Regions from separate parts of the Staphylococcus sp. 11262D007BW genome, predicted to be linked through region 3. Evidence: riboswitches for the same ligand, from Rfam matches in the RefSeq annotation. Region 3 holds a riboswitch; each other region holds the start of a gene.
The links. Region 3 has a riboswitch for S-adenosylmethionine ahead of ACEE93_RS01800 (methionine ABC transporter ATP-binding protein). Riboswitches for the same ligand answer to the same signal wherever they lie in the genome.
Positions count from the first base shown of each region.

Region 1: another riboswitch for S-adenosylmethionine. It lies ahead of ACEE93_RS07180 (M20 family metallopeptidase); the one in region 3 lies ahead of ACEE93_RS01800 (methionine ABC transporter ATP-binding protein).
Region 2: another riboswitch for S-adenosylmethionine. It lies ahead of metK (methionine adenosyltransferase); the one in region 3 lies ahead of ACEE93_RS01800 (methionine ABC transporter ATP-binding protein).

Region 1 is NZ_JBPWPJ010000001.1:1,442,652-1,446,943, forward strand. It holds gene ldmS (L-aspartate--L-methionine ligase LdmS) at 97-1,275, opposite strand; gene ACEE93_RS07180 (M20 family metallopeptidase) at 1,278-2,462, opposite strand; SAM riboswitch class I at 2,561-2,667, opposite strand; gene ACEE93_RS07185 (S-ribosylhomocysteine lyase) at 2,836-3,306, shown strand; gene ACEE93_RS07190 (DoxX family protein) at 3,380-3,733, opposite strand; gene ACEE93_RS07195 (pyrimidine-nucleoside phosphorylase) at 3,747-4,292, opposite strand, start outside.
Region 2 is NZ_JBPWPJ010000001.1:1,205,161-1,209,452, forward strand. It holds gene ACEE93_RS05835 (NERD domain-containing protein) at 1-278, opposite strand, end outside; gene metK (methionine adenosyltransferase) at 376-1,566, opposite strand; SAM riboswitch class I at 1,675-1,782, opposite strand; gene pckA (phosphoenolpyruvate carboxykinase (ATP)) at 2,054-3,634, shown strand; gene ACEE93_RS05850 (alpha/beta hydrolase family protein) at 3,684-4,292, opposite strand, start outside.
Region 3 is NZ_JBPWPJ010000001.1:348,779-353,070, reverse strand. It holds gene ACEE93_RS01810 (MetQ/NlpA family ABC transporter substrate-binding protein) at 1-643, opposite strand, end outside; gene ACEE93_RS01805 (methionine ABC transporter permease) at 669-1,364, opposite strand; gene ACEE93_RS01800 (methionine ABC transporter ATP-binding protein) at 1,357-2,385, opposite strand; SAM riboswitch class I at 2,514-2,620, opposite strand; gene ACEE93_RS01795 (thioredoxin family protein) at 2,658-2,975, opposite strand; gene ACEE93_RS01790 (toprim domain-containing protein) at 2,941-3,336, opposite strand; gene gcvH (glycine cleavage system protein GcvH) at 3,430-3,810, opposite strand; gene ACEE93_RS01780 (arsenate reductase family protein) at 3,877-4,233, opposite strand.

The sequences.
Region 1 (4,292 bases), 1.1 Mb from region 3:
TAAGCTCCTTTACCATATCAACTTAATTTTGAATATAAACTAGTTTTCATCTTTCGTCAATGAATGGAGAATCATTATGACACTCTATTTAAATTTCTAAAGACCAGCTTTTTCTAAAAAGTCATGTTCATATTTATTCAATTCTGTTTCACTATTGACGTGCCAAATACCACCGAATCTAGATTGCACTTGTTCATCCTCATACCAATCACCATCATAATAAGAGAGTGGATACAACACCCCTTTTTGAACAAATTCCTTAATGGCGTTGAAGAATCGTTCATTATCACCATTTGCAAAATAACTATAAAATTTATGATAGTTACCATTTAACACAGGTTCTAATAACAACATACTTGTCGACCCATTCTGGCGATAATTTAGATCTATTGCATAAACGTCCCCTTTATCATCTACTAATAAGTCAAATCCTGCAATACCGATAAATCCCTCATCTACTGCGTTTTGCATGAGTTCTCTCCCGGCTTGAATGACTTTTTCCGGTACATCTTGGGCATTAATATTGCCATTATAAAATCCATACGCGTTCGTCAACTGTTTGGCTGAACCTATATATACGATCCCTTCTTCAGGATGACGTGCAAACTGGACACAATAATTGTCTACCGCTTCAATACAATCTTCAATAATGAGTGTCTGTGTGGCTTCTTTAGCGTGATAGATACGTGCTTTCGCTTTTGCTAAATCTTCCTCTGTATAACATATCATGACGCCATATCCCCCTGCTGTAGGCAATTCATCACCTGGTTTAATCACAACAGGTAAAGACCAATGTGCGATTTCACTTTCAAATGCATCTACACTGACAATTTGACGCTTTGGTAAATACTTACCATTTGTCCATTTAGAAATATTCGATTTATTATTCAATTGAACAAAAAGATCTTTATTAATAGCGTATTTATTATCAGCTACAATATCTTCCCCATGCACATATTGAAAATAGATGCGTTGATCTTCATCATTCACTAAAGTCTTTAATAATGTTTCATAACTTTCTTGATTATTAAAGGTGTATAAATTTTGCGGCACAGTTTGATCGACTAACTTAAATAATGTCTCTAACTTTGACGTAATACTTGCCTCATGCACAATCACTGGAAGATCTGAAATCAATAACTCCCGTCCAGTTAAAAAGTTAGATTGATGTTCATCCGGTTCAAGCCAAGGGTTAGACACATAAGAAGGACGCGACGTATACACTACATTTGAATCATACAGTTCACCCATCGTCATTTTCGGAGATGTCATCATCATTATAATTTCTCCTTTAACTTTTGATGGTGCGCTTGAATAGATGTCAATAATGCCTCGTCTTGAATTAATTCTGCCCCCATTGTTGCAATAATTTTAGCACCTTTTATCAACGCTTTATCTCCCATTGGACTCTGTGCTGCTTCTCGAAAACGATGGGTATGTCCTACTAAGCTTCTTGGCCCAATTTTAATATGTGGATGAATCGTGGGTACGACATGACTGACATTGCCTGTATCAGTAGACCCATATCCGAAGTCATCATGACTAACTTCTTCGCCTAAAGTGGTCGCATGCTTTTCGAACAATAAATCAAGTTGTGTATTACGAACAAATTCGTTCACCCCATTTTGAATAGGATCAAATTCATAACGACATCCTGTTTGAATTGCTGCACCTTTGGCAATTTGATGGACACGTTCAGTAAGTACATCTAACTCTTTACGAGACATTGCTCTCGTATAAAAACGAGCGTGTGTAAAATCTGGAATAATATTCGCCGCTTCTCCACCGTTTAAAATCACACCATGTACACGATCTGTTTGACGGATATGTTGTCTTAGTTGGCTGATGCCATTAAAAAAACTTAGCATAGCATCTAGTGCATTTCGCGCTTCATAAGCATTTTCCGACGCATGTGCACTTTTTCCAAAAAATTTAATGTCTAATACATCTACAGCTAATGTAGGAATGGTAGGATACGTTTCGTTGCCTGGATGCACCATTAATGCCACATCCACCTCATCAAATAGCCCCTCTTTAACATAAGACGCTTTGGCGCTGCCATTTTCTCCACCTTCTTCAGCAGGGCAACCAAAGACGACCACTCGACCTCCAATCTCATCAATCACTTGTTTTAATGCTATAGCTGCCAACACACTAGCTGTCCCAATAATATTATGACCACACGCATGCCCTAACCCAGGTAACGCATCGTATTCCGCTAAATAGCTAATTGTCGGACCTTCTTTAGAGGATTCATATTCTGCAATAAATCCTGTTGCATGCCCGGCAATATCTTTTGTAACTTCAAATTGATGACTTTTTAAGTGGTCGATTAATAATCGTGATGCAAATAATTCTTCATTGCCGACTTCAGGTCGTTCATGTATTTGATGACTCATATCAATATATGTGAGTCGATGATTATCAATATAGTCTAAAATATGTTGTTGTGTTGTAACCATTCTCTTCTCCCCTTCCAAATAAAAAAAGTTACCAAACCGTAAACTCAATCACCTGTTATATCAAGTGTGATGAGATAAGGTTGATAACATCTTGTCGTTATTTATCTTTCAGCATTCAACGCTGTTGGATTTAGCACCTTTATCGTATGTCGATGAGGTTGCGGGGTTTCGTAGGGCCAAGTCCCTCCACCACTCTTGATAAATTTTTATTAAGTTATTAAACAGTTTAACCGATTTAACACGATTTGTCATTCAATATTCTAAATTTTCATATATCTATTAATAAATCAGAGTTAAATACTCATCTTTAAGATGTTTTATCTAGACTAAAATATGTTAAAATGAAATTAAAAGATATAGGAGGTTGATTTGAATGCCTAAAATGAACGTTGAAAGTTTTAACTTAGATCATACAAAAGTTGTTGCACCATTTATCCGCCTTGCAGGTAAAATGGAAGGATTAAATGGCGATGAAATTTATAAATATGATATTCGCTTTAAACAACCTAACAAAGAACATATGGAAATGCCGGGACTTCATTCTTTAGAACACTTAATGGCTGAAAACATTCGCAACCATACTGACAAAGTAGTAGATTTAAGTCCAATGGGTTGTCAAACTGGATTCTACGTATCATTCATTAACCATGATAACTACGATGATGTGCTAGATATTGTAGAAAAAACATTAAACGATGTACTTAATGCATCAGAAGTACCAGCATGCAACGAAGTACAATGTGGCTGGGCAGCATCACATTCTTTAGAAGGTGCAAAAGAGATTGCTCAAAGTTTTTTAGATCATCGCGATCAATGGCATGATATTTATGGTAATGGCAAATAACTCTACACCATGATAAATATTCAATAAAATAACCCTTGAGTTCCATAACCTAGTGTGAACTCAAGGGCTATTTTTATAATTTACGAATGATTGCCATTAAGACAAATTGCATTGGTATTCTAGCGTATAGCACTGATTTCGGTAAATGTTTGTCACCTAATGGGAGCTGTTTACGCGCCATATAAATGTTTGCTGGTAAAACTGCCCATAAAAAGGCGATTATCCCATGTTTAAACATATATGAAGGGCGTTTAAACACTAAAACTAACCCAATCATCATTTCAAATACCCCTGTGACAAGTACCGCTGTTTTACGAAGCGGCAAATAGTGCGGGACGATACGACGAAATTGTCGTTCTCTTGTGAAATGTAAAATACCAATCATACCAAAGGCAAGACCCATTACAATTCTTAATAAACGCTTCATTTTACCATCCTTTTTATTCTGTAATGACTTTATAAATTAAATCTGGAGATGTTGTCGTATCTTGAATCGCAATATTATCGTACAATTTTTGCTTTACATCTTCAACATTTTCGCGATTAGCATAAATCGTTAACAAACTTTCTCCTTCAGACACAGTGTCTCCCACTTTTTTATGCAATTTAAGGCCGACCGCTAAATCAATTTGATCTTCTTTCGTTTGACGACCTGCGCCCAACATCATAGAAGCAATGCCAATCTCATTAGCAACAATCTCTGACACGACACCTGATTTTTTTGCTGGTAACTCAATTTGATATTGTGCTTGAGGTAAACGTGTAGGATCATCAACTACAGAAGCATCGCCGCCTTGAATGTCTAAAAATGTTTTAAACTTTTCAAGCGCTTTACCATTATCGATCACTTCCTGTAATTTTTGACGTGCCTCATCTAATGTCTCTGCCTTTTGAGCCAAAACGACCATCTGAGCTCCTAATGTAAGTACAAGTTCTGTTAAATCTTCTGGTCCTTCACCTTTTAATGTATCTATTGCTTCTTTTAA
Region 2 (4,292 bases), 860 kb from region 3:
AATAATTTTAACGCATCAATTTCACGGTCTTTGGAAGATACCATTGATTCAAATTCTTGCTTATGTTTTGTATCGGCTTTTTTCTTTTCGATACGGATTTTTTCTATTTCTTCATCGCGCTCGTGCTTTAATTTTTCTTGTTTTGTTTCAAATTGTTGTGCATATTTCGATTGCGCTTTCTTTTTACTATTCAATGTAACAATGAATAACAGTAAAAATATCACTGCAAGAACAATAGCTGCAATTAAGCCAATTTCCATTGGACCAAATTGTGTCATTTTTAAATTACCTTCCTTTTATCTCGTTAATCTATACTTAAACCATTATATTAGATAAATATTAAATTAGCCATAGATAATCTAAAAATACACCGTTTTATTTTAAAGTTTCTTTTAGTACTTCTACTTTATCTGTATTTTCCCATGGTAATTGAATATCATTTCTTCCGAAGTGTCCATATGCTGCAGTTTGACGATAAATTGGACGTTGTAAATCCAACATTTTAATAATGCCCGCAGGACGTAAATCAAAGTTTTGACGTACAGCTTCAATTAATGCTTCTTCACTCACTGAACTTGTACCAAATGTATCGATTGAAATAGATACTGGTTGTGCTACACCAATCGCATAGGCTAACTGCACTTCACACTTATCTGCAATGCCAGCAGCTACAATATTTTTAGCAACATAACGTGCAGCATAAGCTCCAGAGCGGTCTACTTTTGTAGGATCCTTACCTGAGAATGCACCGCCGCCGTGACGCGCATAACCACCGTACGTATCAACAATAATTTTTCGACCTGTTAAACCGGCGTCACCTTGTGGGCCACCAATAACAAAACGTCCAGTAGGGTTAATGAAGAATTTAGTCTCTTCATCTAATAATTTTGAATCAATGACTGGATAAATGACATGTTTTTTAATATCATTTTGAATCTTTTCTAATTCAATTTCTTCATGATGTTGTGATGATACGACAATCGTGTCAATGCGTTGAGGTTGATGTTGCTCATCATACTCAATTGTAACTTGTACTTTGCCATCAGGACGTAAATACTCTAAAGTGCCATCTTTACGCACTTCTGATAAGCGTTTAGCTAATTTGTGAGATAAATCTATAGGTAAAGGCATAAATGTATCTGTTTCATTTGTAGCATAACCAAACATTAATCCTTGGTCTCCAGCACCAGTGTTAAGTTGTTCTTCACTTGTTTCATCACGATATTCTAGTGCGCGATCAACACCTTGTGCAATATCTGGAGATTGTTCATCGATTGCAGTTAATACAGACATCGTTTTGAAATCATATCCATATTTAGCGCGTGTATATCCAATTTCTTTAACAGTCTCTCGTACGACTTTTGGGATATCCACATATGTAGATGTAGAAATTTCTCCAGAGATTAACGCCATTCCTGTTGTAACTGTTGTTTCGCAAGCAACACGTGCATTGGGATCACCATTTAAAATGGCATCTAAAATGGCATCAGAAATTTGGTCTGCAATCTTATCTGGATGGCCTTCAGTAACTGATTCTGATGTAAATAAACGTTTATTATTTGACATAACATACTCCTTTAAAATGTATTACGAGCATTCTCTATATCTGAGCTAAATAAAAAAGAGCCTTTCAACACTACCAAAGATAGAGTGAAGGCTCAAAACGTCCATTCGCTCTTATCGTTCAGACTATGTGTCTGCAAACGGTTTGGCACCTTTCTTTGTTCAAAGAGGTTGCTGGGTTTCATAGGGTCCATGTCCCTCCACCACTCAGGATAAGAGAATCCACTTTGTTTATATTACAATACCTCAATTAAATATGTCAATTTTCTTACACGAAAACCTATTAAGGCTGTCAAGCTTGTCATTTTAATTATAAATCAACCTATCTCAAATACTTATAATTTGTACATTTATACATATTCATTCAATGTACACGTTATTTCTAGTTAAAATGTCATTTAACTGTATAGATTAATTCTCTAATGTGTTATACTCTTTTAGTGTAAAGGCTTACATTATCGACGCCGAAAAATTACTGGAGGGATATTTCATGTCATTTGATACAAAACAAATGGACGCACTTATTGACAAGCCTACTTCACATTTTCAACTTACAACAACTGAACTCTACAACAAAATTTTAAAACGCGATGAAGCAGAATTAACTGAGCTTGGCGCAATTAATGCCAAAACTGGTGAATACACTGGTCGTTCCCCTAAAGACAAATTTATCGTAGACAACCCACAAGTAAAAGACGATATCGACTGGGGTTCAATTAACCAACCTATTTCAGAAGATAAGTTTTTAAATCTTTATCATCAAGTACTTGATTATCTTGATCAAAAAGATGAAGTGTTTGTATTTAACGGTTATGCAGGCAGCGACAAAGATTCTCAACTTAAACTTACTGTCATTAATGAGTTTGCATGGCATAATTTATTTGCACAAAATATGTTTATCAGACCAAGCTCAAAAGAAGAAGCTTCAAAAATTCGCTCTGATTTTACTATCGTTTCAGCGCCTACTTTTAAAGCAGACCCTGAAAAAGATGGTACGCGTTCTGAAACATTTGTCATTATCTCTTTCAAACATAAAATCGTATTAATTGGTGGTACGGAATATGCAGGAGAAATGAAAAAATCAATCTTCTCTGTCATGAATTACTTATTACCACAACAAGATATTATGAGTATGCATTGCTCTGCGAATGTTGGTGAAAAAGGTGACGTAGCACTATTTTTCGGACTTTCTGGAACAGGAAAAACAACTCTTTCAGCTGATCCAGATCGTAAGTTAATCGGAGACGATGAACACGGTTGGAACGCTAATGGTGTCTTCAATATTGAAGGTGGCTGTTATGCAAAAGCAATCAACTTATCTGCTACAAAAGAACCACAAATCTATAACGCCATTCGTTATGGTACTGTTTTAGAAAATTTAGTAGTCGATGAACATGGTTATATCGATTTTGATGATAACCGTTACACTGAAAACACACGTGCAGCTTATCCGATTCATCATATCGATAATATCGTTTTACCATCAAAAGCATCTCATCCGAACACAATTATTTTCTTAACAGCTGATGCATTTGGTGTTTTACCACCTATTTCAAAATTAACGAAAGATCAAGCGATGTATCATTTCTTAAGTGGTTTCACTTCAAAACTAGCAGGTACTGAACGTGGTATCACTGAACCACAACCTTCATTCTCAACATGTTTTGGTGCCCCATTCTTACCTTTAAATGCGAATGTCTACGCTGATTTATTAGGTGAGTTAATTGATAAACATGAAGTAGACGTTTATCTTGTAAACACAGGATGGACTGGCGGTAAATATGGAGAAGGTAATCGTATCCAGTTAAAATACACACGTAAAATGGTTAATGATGCTATTAGTGGTAAACTTAAAGACGTTCCATTTGAACAAGATGACGTATTTGGTTTAAATATCCCTACATCTGTTGAAGATGTACCAACTACTATTTTAAACCCTAAAAATGCATGGACAGATAAAGAAGCATATGATGCACAAGCTAATGATTTAATTTCTCGCTTTAAAGAGAACTTCAAAAAATTTGGTGAAGCCTCTAGCGATTTAGAAAAAAATGGCGGTTTTAAAGGTTAATCATTATCTACTAAAAAATCGAGGGCAGTGGTCCCTCGATTTTTTAATATTATGCTTTCTCACTCGACTGCTCAATACGATCCATCCAATGATAAATATAGTCTAACACCTTAGCCATCGCATCAGGTCGTGGCACATGTCCTTCGTGTTGTTGATATAACGTTTCAAAATAAACATCTTGTTCTCTTAAATGTTGCTCCAAAGCATAGGATTGATGAATCCCCACTTGAATATCTTGATGTCCATGTATAATTAAAATCGGTGGTGATGAGGCATCGATTTGCTTCATTGCATCTCTTTGACGATAGGCTTCTATCTGTTTTTTAGGATGTCCTACCATTCGACGTAACATGCCCCTTAAATCAACACGTTCTTCGTACATCAAATGTAAGTCTGTAACACCACCCCAAATGATATAACTATCTGCTTGTACCTTTTGATAAGTCAATAACCCTTGGATTCCTCCACGTGAAAACCCTATTAAATGTAAATAGGCTTGTGGATACTGATCTTTTAAATAACGTACAGCTTCAGTCACGTCTTTTAAATCGTTCCCTGCAAAGTCATCACGCCCCTCACTACCATTACTTCCTCGATAGTATGGCGCAAAGACAAGGGTATGCGCATCTTTAAATTGTAATAACCGCGCTAATCTTAC
Region 3 (4,292 bases):
AGTTTAAGATAACCGCATCTCCTTCTTTATTTTGATATGTTTTTGGTAAGAATTCAGCTGCTTGATCATCGTTAAATTTAATGTTCTTTTTATTCTCTTTAATGTCGTCAAATGTTGCATCTTTAATATCAACACCATCTTTAATTGTAACGAGACCTTCATCTACGAAAAACTTTAAGAAACGACCTTGCTCAGCTGGATTGTTTGAAACAAAGACTTCTGCATTGTCTGGTAAGTCTTTTAAGCTATCATATTTTTGAGAGTAAACAGCCATTGGTTCCAAATGTACATCGCCTGCTGATTCAATTTTGTAGCCTTTATCTTTCTTTTCAGTTTCAAGATATGGTGTGTGTTGGAAGAAGTTAGCATCTAATTCTCCCGCATCTAATAATTTGTTAGGTGTAGTATAATCATTAATTGTTTTAATTTCTAAATCATATCCTTCTTTTTCTAAAATCGGCTTAGCTTCTTCTAAAATTTCAGCATGTGGCGCTGGTGAAGCACCGACAACGATTTTTTTATCCTCACCATTACCGCCGTTTGCATCACTTGTATCTCCTTTTTCACCTTTAGAATCATTGCCACAAGCTGCAAGGACAATCCCTAATGTTAAAATAACTACTAACGATAAAACTCTTTTCATATTGATCTTCCCCCTTTATAATCAGTTATCTTTTATCAATTTTATTTGTAATCCAATCCCCTAAGAATTGAATGATAAAAACAATAATTAAAATCAAAATGGTAGAAATTAAAATGACGTCATTTTGGTTACGTGTAAATCCTGTGAGATATGCTAAGTTTCCAAGACCACCTGCACCGATAACCCCTGCAATGGCAGTAGAACCAACAAGTGCAATCGCAGTTACTGTAATACCAGAAACTAGCGCTGGTGAAGATTCCGGAATTAATACCTTTAATACAATCACCCAAGTATTAGCGCCCATGGAACGCGCAGCTTCAATGACACCTTTATCAATTTCTTTTAATGCAATCTCTACTAAACGACCATAGAATGGTGATGCTCCTATAATTAACGCGGGTAAGGCACCCGTTGGACCACTAATCGTACCTAAAATTAAACTTGTAAAAGGAATTAATAGTAAAATCAAAATAATGAACGGAATGGCACGAAATAGGTTTACAAAAAATGAAACGATGCCGTAGAAAATACGTCCTATTTTAGATTTACTTTTTGAAGTTAAAAACAAGATAATCCCTAAAATCAAACCTAATACAAATGAAAATAAGGTCGATACTACCGTCATATAGAGCGTTTCATATGTAGCGGTCCATACTTCCTCCCATTGGACATTAGGCATTGTAATCATTTCTTGGATAATCTCACTAAAGCTCTTACCCATGACGGACCACCTCCACAGCAATATTTTTCGTACTTAAATCTTCTTCCAATGCCTTAAATTGATCTTGTGAGATGGCTGTAATATGTACAAGTAAAAAACCAACTGCGCCAGTTTTTGTGTTTTTGATATTTCCTTCAAGAATATTTGCAGCAATTTGATGTGTGCGCGTAATGTACGAAATGACAGGTTCTGTCGTATGTTCCCCTGAGAAAATGAACTTGACTAACATATCATCCTTTTCTAGCGGGATAGTACTAGTGATGTCGTCTTCATCATTTGAAGGTTCTAAATCTTCTCGAACAAAACGTTTAGTAACCTTGTGTTTAGGGTTTTGAAAGACTTCAGAGACCTCTCCTTGTTCAATCACTCGCCCTTGTTCCATCACTGCTACCTCATCGCAAATACGTCGAATGACATTCATCTCATGGGTAATGACAACGATGGTTAAGTTCTTTTCTTTTTTGAGCTCCACTAGCAAATCTAAAATTTCATCTGTCGTTTGTGGATCTAAGGCACTCGTCGCTTCGTCACATAACAAGACTTCTGGGTCATTTGCTAACGCTCTAGCAATACCAACTCTTTGCTTTTGTCCTCCAGATAACTCAGATGGGTAAGCATTCTCCCTTCCCTCTAATCCTACTCTTTCAATTAAATGAAGTGCCTTAGTTTTAGCTTCACGCTTAGGTACACCTGCCACTTCAAGAGGAAACTTAATGTTATCTAATACGGTACGAGACCAAAGTAAGTTGAAATGCTGAAAAATCATACTTACTTTTTGGCGTTTTTTCCTTAATGCCGCTTTGGTTAATTGACCAATATGATCACCACCAATAATAACGTCACCAGATGTTGGTGCTTCCAGATAATTCAATAAACGCACTAACGTACTTTTTCCAGCTCCCGAAAATCCGATTATTCCGAAAATTGTTCCAGTATCGATGTTTAAATCAACTTGATCGACAGCTGTTACTTTTTTAGACTTCGAAGTATATTGCTTAACTAAATTTTTAAGCTCAATCATAACACTATATCCCCCTAACAAACTTACTCCCGAAATAAAATGAGTTCATCTTAACGACGATTGACGATTTAAATCAAAAAATGCTTTCTCTTTTGAATAAAAGAGAAAGCATTGTATCAACGTCGCTTCTCTCATCTTCAAAAGTCCAAAAAAACTTTATGTGAATTGGCACCATTTCACGTTTGACGGTTGCCGGGCTTCTTAGGGCACATCCCTCCACCACTCTTGATAAGAGTTTTCTGAATATTTAATTGTCTATTATATTATCATCATCACGTTGATTCGTCAATCGCCTTTTTTAAATTTTCTAATAAAAAGGGGACAGACTGAAACGCGTAAATGCGTTTAACTTCTTGATCATAATTCATAATCAGTAAAATAGGCACTGATTGAATCTCATAATCTTGACTAAAGTCCGGATGAAAATTTAAATCTATTTTCACTAAAGGCAAATTTACAATGTCATTCGCAATGTCTAACATACGCTCAGACATTTTACACGTCCCGCACATCGGTGTATAACCAAATATAAGATGTACAGGTTCATCTTTATTTTTAGATATATTGTTCAATTGCTCTGAAACATTCATGATATCCATACTTTCCTTTGACATAAAAATCGTTTTTCACGTTAAATCCAAAACGTCCTAACACATTTGAGAGGTAATCACGAGGACAACGCGCCACTTCAGTGTAAGTAGAATCCACAAATATATCAATACGTTCGCTCAAATATTTTGAAAACCACTTACGAATGTGGCGTCCTTCTGTATCAGCATCTACGAGTATATAGACTTGCTTATCATATAATGACTCTAGCATATTGTCCATTTTCTCGATGCTCATTGTGCCATGTGTACATATAATATCAACCGGTTCGTTTAACACTTCTTTTACCCTTTTTTTATCAGATTTACCTTCTACAACAATTACTTTATTTATGATCGCCATAGTCTTCACCTTCTAAATAGTCTGAGAGTAAAATTGATACCAAAAAACTCCCGGATAAACAAGTTACCAAGGAGTCTCAATAAAAAATAAGTATTATTCACCAATCATGTCTTCGTAAGCTGAAGCATCCATTAATGCGTCTAACTCACTTTCATCACTAAGTTCAATTTTAACCATCCATGCTTTTTCATATGGTGATTCATTGACTGCTTCCGGTTCATCTTCTAAATCTTCATTTACTTCCACAACTTTACCTGTAAGTGGAGAATATAATTCAGATACAGTTTTTACAGATTCAACGCTACCGAAAGTTTCACCTTCTGAAACTTCGTCGTCTACTTCTGGAAGTTCAACGAAAACGATATCTCCTAATTCGCTTTGTGCGAAGTCTGTAATACCGATTAAAGCAACATTTCCGTCAACTTTAACCCATTCATGTTCTTTTGAATACTTAAATTCATTTGGCACTGCCACGTGAATCCCCTCCTATTTTTAATTACATATTAATGATGACATATCGCTTGAATTCTATCAACTATTTTAACGAACCCAAGTATCTTTATAAACGTCCTCTTTAAACCCTACAGTCACTTTATCACCAGAAATGGCTAATGGACGTTTCACTAACATACCGTCAGATGCCAATAATTCTAGTTTTTCATCGTCAGACATATCTTTTAACTTATCTTTTAAATTTAATTCGCGATATTTAGCACCATGTGTATTGAATAATTTTTTAATTTCAATACCAGAATCTTCTACAATCTTCGCAAATTCTTCTTTAGTAGGTGTGTGTTGCACAATGTCGATAGGTTCATAACTCACACCGTACTCTGATAAAAATTGAGCCGCTTTTTTACATGTTGTGCATTGTCGGTATTGATAAAATTTAATCATAAGCTACCTCCTAAATTTAATTAATATAAATATAGCAAAGTTTTCAATAATTAGATACT